DNA from 3 places in the Exiguobacterium sp. EF_C8 genome. Region 3 is predicted to be linked to each of the others. Evidence: predicted binding sites of a transcription regulator. Region 3 holds the regulator's gene; each other region holds the start of a gene.
The links. The regulator Rex, encoded in region 3, represses fermentation and respiration genes when NADH is low (regulators of the CRP and FNR family bind a similar motif). The targets are predictions, from matches to a motif close to TTGTGAAATATTTCACAA.

Region 1 (3,283 bases), 830 kb from region 3:
CACTTTAAAGCGTTCGGCATGCCACGAACGGACTATTGGTTTGATGAGGAGCAACGAAAACAGAAAACAGTGGAATTAAGAAAACAATACGCAAAGACTGATCGTCGGATCTTATTGTATGCACCGACATACCGGGAATACAAAGAAACAGAAGATCATACGATTCAACAGTTTGAAAAACTTGCTCAAGCGGGATGGACGATTCTCGTTAAATTGCATCCGACGATTCGAGCGCTTTCGACCTATCGTTCTAGCCATATCCATCTTGTGGACGATACGTATTCAATCAATGATTACTTACTGATCACAGATGTGCTCATAACTGATTATTCCTCCATTCCATTTGAAAGCTGTCTCCTCAACATTCCGGCGTTCCTGTACACACCGGACATCGATACATATCGACAACTACCAGGACTTGTCGATCAGTATCCAAAACCATTACCGGTGCGACAGACGGAGCAGATGGCGCAATTGATGGAGTGGATCGTGTCTGACGCGATACTTGAAGAGTGCCGTCAGCACATGCAAGAATTCCAAACAAGTTGGTATGATCACCCACCAGGTCAAGCAGTTGAACGAATCGTTCATCATTATTACGGAACAGGTATGTAATACTATATCTGACGATTGCTTTAGTTTTAGAAGGCGGTCGTCAGATACTTTTTCAAAATTAATGTGAAACATTGAACAAAGTTTGACAATCTTTTGAAAATCAATTCTTTTGAACTGTGATGTTCTATACTAAAAGCAGAAGAAAAGGAGAGGAGAAATGGATATGCTGACTTGTGGAACGACTGAAGCGAATACGTTCATCTTATCACCTGAGACAAGAACGTTACTAGAAAGCTTCATGACGGAAACGACGTTCAAAAAGGATTCCATCGTCTGTTGGGAAGGGGAAATGAACGACAAGTTGTTTTATGTGAAACAAGGAGGCGTCAAACTATCGAAGTTGACGAAAAAAGGCAGTCCATTACTCATGTTCTTATATTTCAAAGGGGATCTATTTGGTGAATTTGATGTAGGAGAAGCTTTTCCGAGTTCATACAGTATCGAGACGATGGAGGATAGTATCATCGGTTTCCTCTCAAAAGAAAAATTAGAGGAACTCATGAGAAAGGATGGTACTTTTGCGCTTGAGATCATGCGGTGGCAAGCATTGATGCGGAAACAGACGGAGACTAAATTGCGCGACTTGCTATTGTTCGGAAAACCGGGTGCGTTAGCTTCGACGTTACTTCGTCTCATCGCGATGGAAGGGGAACAAGTAGGAGAAACCTACCGTCTTGCAAAACGTCCATCCGATGGGGAGTTTGGTCAATTGATTGGCGCACCGCGTGAAACGGTCAATCGGATGTTCTCCCAGTGGAAAAAAGAAGGTGTCATTTCGATGACGCCAAAAGAAATCATCATTCATGATGCACAATATCTGCGTGATCTGTGTCATTGTGAAGGATGCCCAGCAGGTGTTTGTCGAATTTAATAGATAGTGTACAAACAATTCAAACGTGAAGCAGAATTTTCTGTCTCATGTATGGATTGTTTTTTTTGTAGATGAGTCGTTCCTCCTTCTCTTGTTCAGATGTGAACTTTTTGTGTGTTTTTAGAAAGAAAAGTGCGGATTCTTCACATTTGAAGTGATATATATCACAGTTTCCGAACTTGCTGAATTCTTACAATAAAGACAAGTTCAAAGCAGGAGAGGAGTAATCACCATGGACCAAAAATCAGAATCAAACCTCAAAGGAACATTTATTGCCGTCCTGATCGTAGCAGGTATCATCATTGGGATGTGGAGCTCAATCTTTCTATTATTCTTATCACGGTAAGGGGGAGTCACAATGCATATTCATCGTCTAGAAAAAATCTGGCTGATTTTTGGAGCAGTGATGCTTGGCGTCTTTTTAACCATCATCGGCGTATCCGCTTTTGCATCCGGAAATCAACCGCCATCCGATGCAACATTGATTGATCCGACGAAAGTTGATCAAACGAAACCATTCGACAAGCCAGGACTAAAAAAAATCGATGACGACCGATACGAAGCGATCATCGTCGCACAAGCGTTCCAATTCACACCAAAAGATATGGTCATTCCCAAAGGGGCAACGGTTGATTTTTTGGTGACATCAAAAGATGTCGTCCATGGCTTTGAAATTGTCAAGACGAATGTCAATATGATGGTCGTTCCTGGTCATATCAATTCCATTGAATATACATTCAAGGAAGCTGGCGAGTATTTGGTCGTCTGTAATGAATACTGTGGATCGGGTCATCATATGATGGCAACCAAAATCAAGGTGGTGGAATAAGATGAATGCCATTTCAAAAAAATTAAGACAGTTCGAGATGGAGCGTGGTCTGCCTGCTACCGTCATCGGAATTAAGGAAGCGAAGCTCGCTTTCGCACATGTTAGTTTTTCACTCGTTGCCTTATTGATTGGTGGTTTATGTGGATTGTTGCAAACGATGGTGCGGACAGGTGTCATTCCAGAAATTGCTGGAGTCGGCTACTATGAGCTTCTCACTGCCCACGGGTTAATGCTTGCGATCGTCTTTACGACATTATTCATATTTGGATTACTGTTTTCATTTTTAGGTCAATCCTTTGGACGTTTCGAAGACTTTCCTCGACGTCTCGGGTGGGTTGGATTCTGGTTCATGATCCTTGGTGTCATCCTCGTCACATGGATGGTACTTGCAGGAGAAGCTTCCGTCCTCTATACATTCTATGCACCACTCAAGGCACATCCAGTATTTTATATTGGACTCGTCATCTTCGTCGTCGGAACGTGGATTGCTTCTGGTGCCATGTTCCGTATGTATGCTGATTATAAACGGGAACACCCTGGCGTTCATCCACCACTTCAAGCATACATGAGTATTATGACTGCCTTATTATGGGTGGTTGCGACACTCGGAGTAGCAGCGACGATTCTCTTTCAGCTCCTTCCCTTATCCCTTGGTTGGACGGATAAGGTCGGAATCGAGCTATCCCGGACGCTATTTTGGTACTTTGGTCATCCACTCGTCTATTTCTGGTTGTTACCTGCCTACATCGTCTGGTATACAGTCATCCCGAAAATCGTTGGTGGAAAGGTTTTTTCTGACGCGTTAGCACGTATGTCATTTTTATTGTTCCTCCTCTTTTCGTTCCCGGTTGGTTTTCACCATCAATTGTTAGAGCCGGGGATTTCTGCTTTTTGGAAGTATGTCCAAGTCGTCTTAACGTTCCTCGTCATCATTCCATCATTGATGACAGCCTTCTCGATGTTTGCGA
Region 2 (3,283 bases), 790 kb from region 3:
ATGTAATCCCCTTTCTTGTATCTTTATTTTCACGAAATAGTTGCAATTTTGCAAGAAATAAGGCGAAACTAGAAAGAGAAGAGAAGGAGGCATCATCATGGAATTCACACCCGGAGATTTTAAATCAGCTTATACGTATTTTCACCGACAGGCACTCGATCTCGTCGGTGATGAAAAAGCACAACAAGAATTGTTGATTCGAGCAGAAATTGGACTCGCACATCTGACACAGGATATCGCGTCTACGGAAAGTTCTGATATCGAACGCGAGGCAGAACTCGTCCTTTATTTCCAATTAAAACAACTACTCGAAATGCTTCGTGCCCTCTATCAGAAAAAATTCGAGATGCATGCAGAGCAAGAACAATTATTGCTAACGGCAGTTCTGTACTTTACGTCTCCTGTTGACGCCTTACCGGACGATAACGTCCTCGGACTTTTTGATGACGCACAAATCGTCGAGACCATTTACGAAGAACTCGCCGCAGATGTTGATCGCTTTCAACATATGGAATGAATGAAAAAGCAGCTGTCGCGACAGCTGCTTTTTCATTATGCATTTTGTTTAGAAGCGATATGAACCGGTGCCGTAGATTGACGTGATTCATCTACTTCTAGTTTTTCTTTATTCAACCACGTATAAATCATTCCCATGAAGACTGCTCCACCGATGATATTCCCAGCTAAAGCCGGTAACAGATTGTGCATGGCTCCTGCAAACGTAATCGTATCCGGATGTGGTACGATTAATGCGATAGAGAACAATGCCATATTTGCGATGACATGATCAAATCCTGATGCGAAGAAGACTGCTACAAGTACCATCATCATCATGATCTGCGCTAACTCATTCTTCATGTTCTTCGGAATGAAGATCGCTAAACAGACCATCCAGTTACAGAAGATCGCCCGAGTAAAGATTTCCCACGTCGAATGATGAATTTTTGTTTCCGATACAGCAAACAGCCAATTGTTCATTCCAAGTTCTTGTAAGATGCCTGTTTGAGAGAAGAGGAATGCGAATGCTAATCCTCCAAGCCCATTTCCGATCAGACAAACCAGCCAGACCTTCATCGTATCCATATTCGTTGTATAGCCGCGCATCGTTGCCGTCGTGAAATACATCGTATTCCCTGTAAACAGTTCTGCACCGCCATAGACGATCAAGACGAGTGCCACTCCGAACGTCAATCCACCGACAAGTGTTGCGACAGGTGATTCTGCCATATACAGCCCGTTAATTGCTTTTAAGGTAAAAATGATTGCAAATCCAATGAATATCCCCGCTAACATGGCACGAACTAAGTATTCGAGAGGACGCAGTTGTAGCATACGCGTCGACTTGATTGCTTTATTCCGTAATCCTTCTAATGCTTCTACCTCGTTCATTGTAGAAACCTCTCTTTCTTTTGTTCAACACTTCACAATGTTTGTTCATTTATTATGATACTTCCATCTTAAGAGATGTTCAAGTCTTGAATAGACCTGTTTTATCGTTTTCATAAAAGAACGAGATGTAAACGATATCATTGTGTCGAGATTGTGAAAAATGCCTTTTCTTGCTTTATACAATTAATTAGTTTGAATCGAAAATCCTGATGCGAAATGCTCGAAAAAGGTTTGTCGTCTGGAGGCATCAAGCACATATCCATCGATGACGACACGATTAAAACGTCCAGACGATGACGTAGCGCGTTCGATGTCAGATGGTGTATAGATGTCGAACGCGCTACGATCTATCTTAAAATCAGCTTTCGAATAGGGATCGGTATAGTGAATTTCAAGATTGGTCAAGTCAGGAATCGTCGAAAATAAAACGAGCGTATGATGCATAAGTACTTTTGATAAGCGAGCGTTCAAGAAATCCTGATTCATTTGTAATGTACCAGTATCGGTCCCGATCCAAGCACGCCGTTCTTTGCCTGTGACGTCATAAGCGAGCCGTAACGACTCTCCTTCGACATCTACCTGTTTTAATTCTGATGAAAACGGGAGTTGTTCAGCTAATTGGCGAACAGCTACCGTATTCATTATGGAAGCACCGACTTGTCTCGCTACGAGATCACCATCATGCCAAATAGATCGTTGGTTTTCTTCGTCTGGTTGTTGAAAAAGACGAATCCCTACCAATACGCCTAAACAAATACAGCCTATAATCAAGAATGTTTTCTTCATTTTCATCACCTTCCTAAAAAAACTTACCCTTTTTCATCTTTTTTCATAAGAAGGGTTGAAATTTTATGCATATGGGCGTACTCTTGCAGGCAGATACTCACAGAAGGAGGAGCATGAGGTCACTCATCATAATGCCATGACTACAACACACCCACAGAAAAAGAGAGTTGAAAAAATCAGTTTTTTAATCATAGGTACGTTGCTGTATTCCTTGTACATCAGCTTACTACTATCTCCAAATGATATCGGATCAGGTGGTATCATGGGGATCACGCTTGTCATTCAAGAGCTTTTCCACACCCCAATCGGATTAACCCAATTGCTCTTAAACATTCCCCTCTTCCTTTTAGGTTTCCGTTTCTTACGAAAGCGATTCATGTTCTTATCTGGCATCATTGTCGTTGCCTCTTCTTTTTTAATCGACTGGGTTCCGACTCAGATCGTTCCCGAGTCGTTGAATGATCCGCTTGTTGCCTCCATCTTTGCCGGTCTAGTCTCTGGTCTTGCGATGGCATTGATTTTCTTTGGTGGCGCATCGACTGGTGGACTCGATATTCTTGGAAAGTTTTTCTTTGCTCGTTTTCATAATTGGCCACTTCCTCGCATATTTCTGATGCAAGATCTTGTCATCTATATCTTGGTATGGTGGGTCTTCGATTTGAAACACGTTATGTATGCTCTTATCATGAGCTTCGTTCGCGCCAAAGCTCTTCAAACGGTTTACAGTTTTTATTCCGCTTCTAAGCAATGTATCATTATTTGCGAAAAGGCGGATGAAATAAATGAAGTCATCACAAAAGAACTTGGTCGCGGTGTGACGATCCTTGATGCACGGGGAGGATACTCCAACCGAACGAAGAAAATGGTCTATGTCGTCGTTCAAAATAATGAAATCGTCCGTTTGCAAGAAATCGTTTCTTCTGTCGAACCTAACGCGTTCGTTACGTTCTCAGAAATCCATACTGTTTTTGGGAATTATAAGGAACATTCGTATTCGTTTTAAACTCAAGCGCAGCCTAGCTGTGCTTTTTCTATTTCGTTTACTTTAAAACAGCTTCTCGTATTGCACCAGCTTTCCTGCTTTTTTATTAGGAATACTGATTTTTTT
Region 3 (3,283 bases):
TTTTGTTCCATCTCGATGACGACTCGGACTTTATCCGATTGTTTGTAGTTCTTTTCTTGCCCCGATTTCTTCAGTGAGAGCGCCTGCGGTTTTTGACCCGTCGCTTTGTCTTGCGAGGACAGTGCACCTTGCGCACTGACTAGATTGGAAGACGTCATTAAGACGGCTGCCATAAGTGCAATCTTCTTCTTCATGCGTTCGTTTCCCCTTTTCTGTAAAACCATAGTAGTAATACTAATAAAACAGTTTAAAGAAAATTCTGTATTTTTAGTTTAATGAAGTTAATGGAAATAAACAATTTATATTTGTATATTTTTTTAATTTATTTCTTTTTGGTGACATTTTATATTTGGAAGGAATTTAACTGGGAACATAAAAAAACTCCTCGAGCACTCGAGGAGTTGAACGTATGCACTTGGTGGAGACTATCGGGATCGAACCGACGACCTTTTGGCTGCCAGCCAAACGCTCTCCCAGCTGAGCTAAGCCCCCATGAATTATCTTTAGTATACGCATCGCTAACTGCTTTATCAATATAAACATAACGCTTTCATAAAAAAGAATTCCTCCCGAAATGGCTGGAAGGAATTCACGATTCATTTATTCAATTCACGCATCAAATCCGCCTGTCGTTCAAGCTCTGCCTGTTGCTCGAGGATCAAGACCTTTTTATACGTCCGCGCGGAAATCAAGATACTGATTTCATAGAGAACGAACAACGGCACTGAGATCATCAAGTGTGACGTCACGTCCGGCGGTGCGATCAATGCCGCAACGACGAACAGCGCGAAATACGCATATTTCCGATTCTTTCGCATGAAATATGGCGTCACAAGACCAAGACGTGTCAGGAACATCGTCACGACCGGCAATTGGAAGAGAAGACCAAACGGCATCGTCAACCGGATCAAGAAACTGAAGTAGTTTTCGACCCCGATGACTTGCTCGATCCCCAATTCTTTCCCGAGATCCGTTGAGACTTCGAGCAAGAAGGGAAGCAACCAGAAATACGAGAAGGCTACACCAGCCAAAAATAGAAAGAAGATGACTGGAATATATGTCAGTGTTGCTTTTTGTTCCTTTTCATAAAGCCCTGGTCGGACGAATGCCCACAGTTGATACATCCAGAACGGTGACGCTAAAATCAGCGCGATGATGAACGCAAGATTCAAATACAACATTAAAGGATCGGCGACGTTGAAGGCATTTAATCCGATACCGAGCTCTTTTAAGTCCGCTTGCAGAAAACGGACGAGCGGTCGGACGAGCGGAAATGCGACAGCGAACAGGACGACGACGATGAGGAGCGACCAGACAATCCGCTTACGCAGTTCGTCTAGGTGCGACGTCATGCTTTGTTCTTGATCAACCGTCATGATTCAATCACTTCTCTTTCGGTTCGTCCTTTTTATCGTCGTCCATGATGCCGTTCGTGGCATTCTTGAACTCTTTCAATGTTTGACCGGCAGCACGACCGAATTCCGGTAACTTCTTCGGTCCGAAGATGATCAACGCGACGACAGCAATTAATCCGATACTCGCAGGTCCGATACCTAACGTGAGCGGGATAAGGTTTTCCATTATGATTTCACTCCTTCAGCTGATTGCGAATAATGCTTCATGAAATAAACTAACGACTGCAACTCGATCGATAAATCGATGTGATGAACCCGAACGCTCACTGGCACGTTCAACCGTGCAGGCGTGAAGTTCAGAATGCCTGTCACACCATACTCGACTAACTCATCCGCTACTGACTGTGCGAACTGGGATGGAACCGTCAAGATGGCGACATCGACCTGATTCGCTTCGATTTGTTCTTTCATGTCCGAAACATGATAGATTGGAACGTCATGCGTCGTTGTTCCGACCTTCTCTTCGTCCGCATCAAACGCAACGACTATCCGAGTACTATTATTCTTTAAAAAGTTATAATTTGCAAACGCTGTTCCGAGATGACCGACCCCGATCAAGGCAACATTCGTCACCTCATCTTGATTCAAGGTTTTCCGGAAAAACGTTAAGAGATGTTGAACGTTATATCCATACCCCTTCTTCCCTAGTGCCCCAAAGTAGGAAAAGTCGCGACGAATCGTTGCTGAATCAACCTTCACCGCCTCGCTTAACTCAGCAGAAGAGACGCGGAGCTTACCTGAATTGTATAAACTTTGGATGAAACGATAATATAGCGGCAACCGTTTTGCTGTCGCTTGTGGAATTTTTGTGTCTGGTCCATTCATCCTGCAGTTCCCCCTTCGGCCACATCCATCGTGGCACCCAAATCTTTGCAAAAAGCTTTCTACTCTCCTTGATTGTAAACCACTTCACATAGAGTCACAAATAATATATTCCGCAGGACCTCGCGCTTTTGTTCGTGATAGACTAAAGGGTGGAAGGATGGATGGAAATGATACTCTTACAAGTCAACCAACTCTCGAAATCATTCGGCGTCGAGCCGATTTTAGAAAATATCAAACTAGAAGTACAGGAGCGCGACCGAATTGCGCTCGTCGGTCGAAATGGTGCCGGTAAATCAACCTTGCTCAAAATCATCGCTGGTGAACTCAGTCATGACTCGGGCGATATCATGAAAGGTAAAGATGTCAAAATCGGTTATCTCGCGCAAGACAGTGGTCTCGAATCGAACGAGACGATCTGGAACGAGATGCTGACCGTCTTTGAACATCTGCAAGAACAAGAACGAACACTGCGCCGGATGGAAATCGAGATGGGCATGGAGCACATCTTGAACGACCCGGTCGCGTACGATCGTCTCTTGAAGACGTATGATCAAGCGCAACACGACTTCTCAGAAGCCGGTGGTTATCAGTTTGAGGCGAATATCCGCTCCGTCCTGCACGGCATGCGCTTTTATCCAGACGATTACTCGCGCCGGATCCAGACATTGTCCGGGGGTCAACGGACACGGCTCGCCTTAGCGAAGATGCTCCTGCAAGCACCAGAGCTTCTCATTCTCGATGAGCCGACGAACCACCTGGATATCGATACGCTTGCTTGGCTTGAAAGTTACCTCGGTGGTTATCGTGGTGCCGTTCTGATCGTCTCGCACGATCGGTACTTCCTCGATCAAGTCGTCAATGTCGTCTATGAGCTCTCTCGTAATGTCTGTCGTAAGTTCACGGGGAACTATACGAAGTACCTCGAGCAAAAAGCGGCATTGTACGATCAAGAAATGAAACAGTTCGAACAGCAGCAAGAAGAAATCGCAAAGATGCAGGACTTCATTCAACGAAACATCGCTCGGGCGACGACGACAAAGCGT

Region 1: the regulator Rex is predicted to act here: its motif matches at 1,639-1,656, upstream of ACY2IG_RS03355 (cytochrome C oxidase subunit II).
Region 2: the regulator Rex is predicted to act here: its motif matches at 1,410-1,427, upstream of ACY2IG_RS03120 (formate/nitrite transporter family protein).

The regions. Positions count from the first base shown of each region.
Region 1 covers NZ_CM143264.1:638,054-641,336, forward strand. The annotation lists gene ACY2IG_RS03345 (CDP-glycerol glycerophosphotransferase family protein) at 1-615, shown strand, start outside; gene ACY2IG_RS03350 (Crp/Fnr family transcriptional regulator) at 773-1,486, shown strand; gene ACY2IG_RS03355 (cytochrome C oxidase subunit II) at 1,719-1,832, shown strand; gene ACY2IG_RS03360 (cytochrome c oxidase subunit II) at 1,845-2,315, shown strand; gene ACY2IG_RS03365 (b(o/a)3-type cytochrome-c oxidase subunit 1) at 2,317-3,283, shown strand, end outside.
Region 2 covers NZ_CM143264.1:591,015-594,297, reverse strand. The annotation lists gene ACY2IG_RS03125 (YkvA family protein) at 98-517, shown strand; gene ACY2IG_RS03120 (formate/nitrite transporter family protein) at 553-1,389, opposite strand; gene ACY2IG_RS03115 (hypothetical protein) at 1,573-2,175, opposite strand; gene ACY2IG_RS03110 (YitT family protein) at 2,312-3,178, shown strand.
Region 3 covers NZ_CM143264.1:2,901,865-2,905,147, forward strand. The annotation lists gene ACY2IG_RS15270 (S8 family serine peptidase) at 1-194, opposite strand, end outside; tRNA gene ACY2IG_RS15275 (tRNA-Ala) at 417-492, opposite strand; gene tatC (twin-arginine translocase subunit TatC) at 597-1,376, opposite strand; gene ACY2IG_RS15285 (twin-arginine translocase TatA/TatE family subunit) at 1,384-1,581, opposite strand; gene ACY2IG_RS15290 (redox-sensing transcriptional repressor Rex) at 1,581-2,240, opposite strand; gene ACY2IG_RS15295 (ATP-binding cassette domain-containing protein) at 2,408-3,283, shown strand, end outside.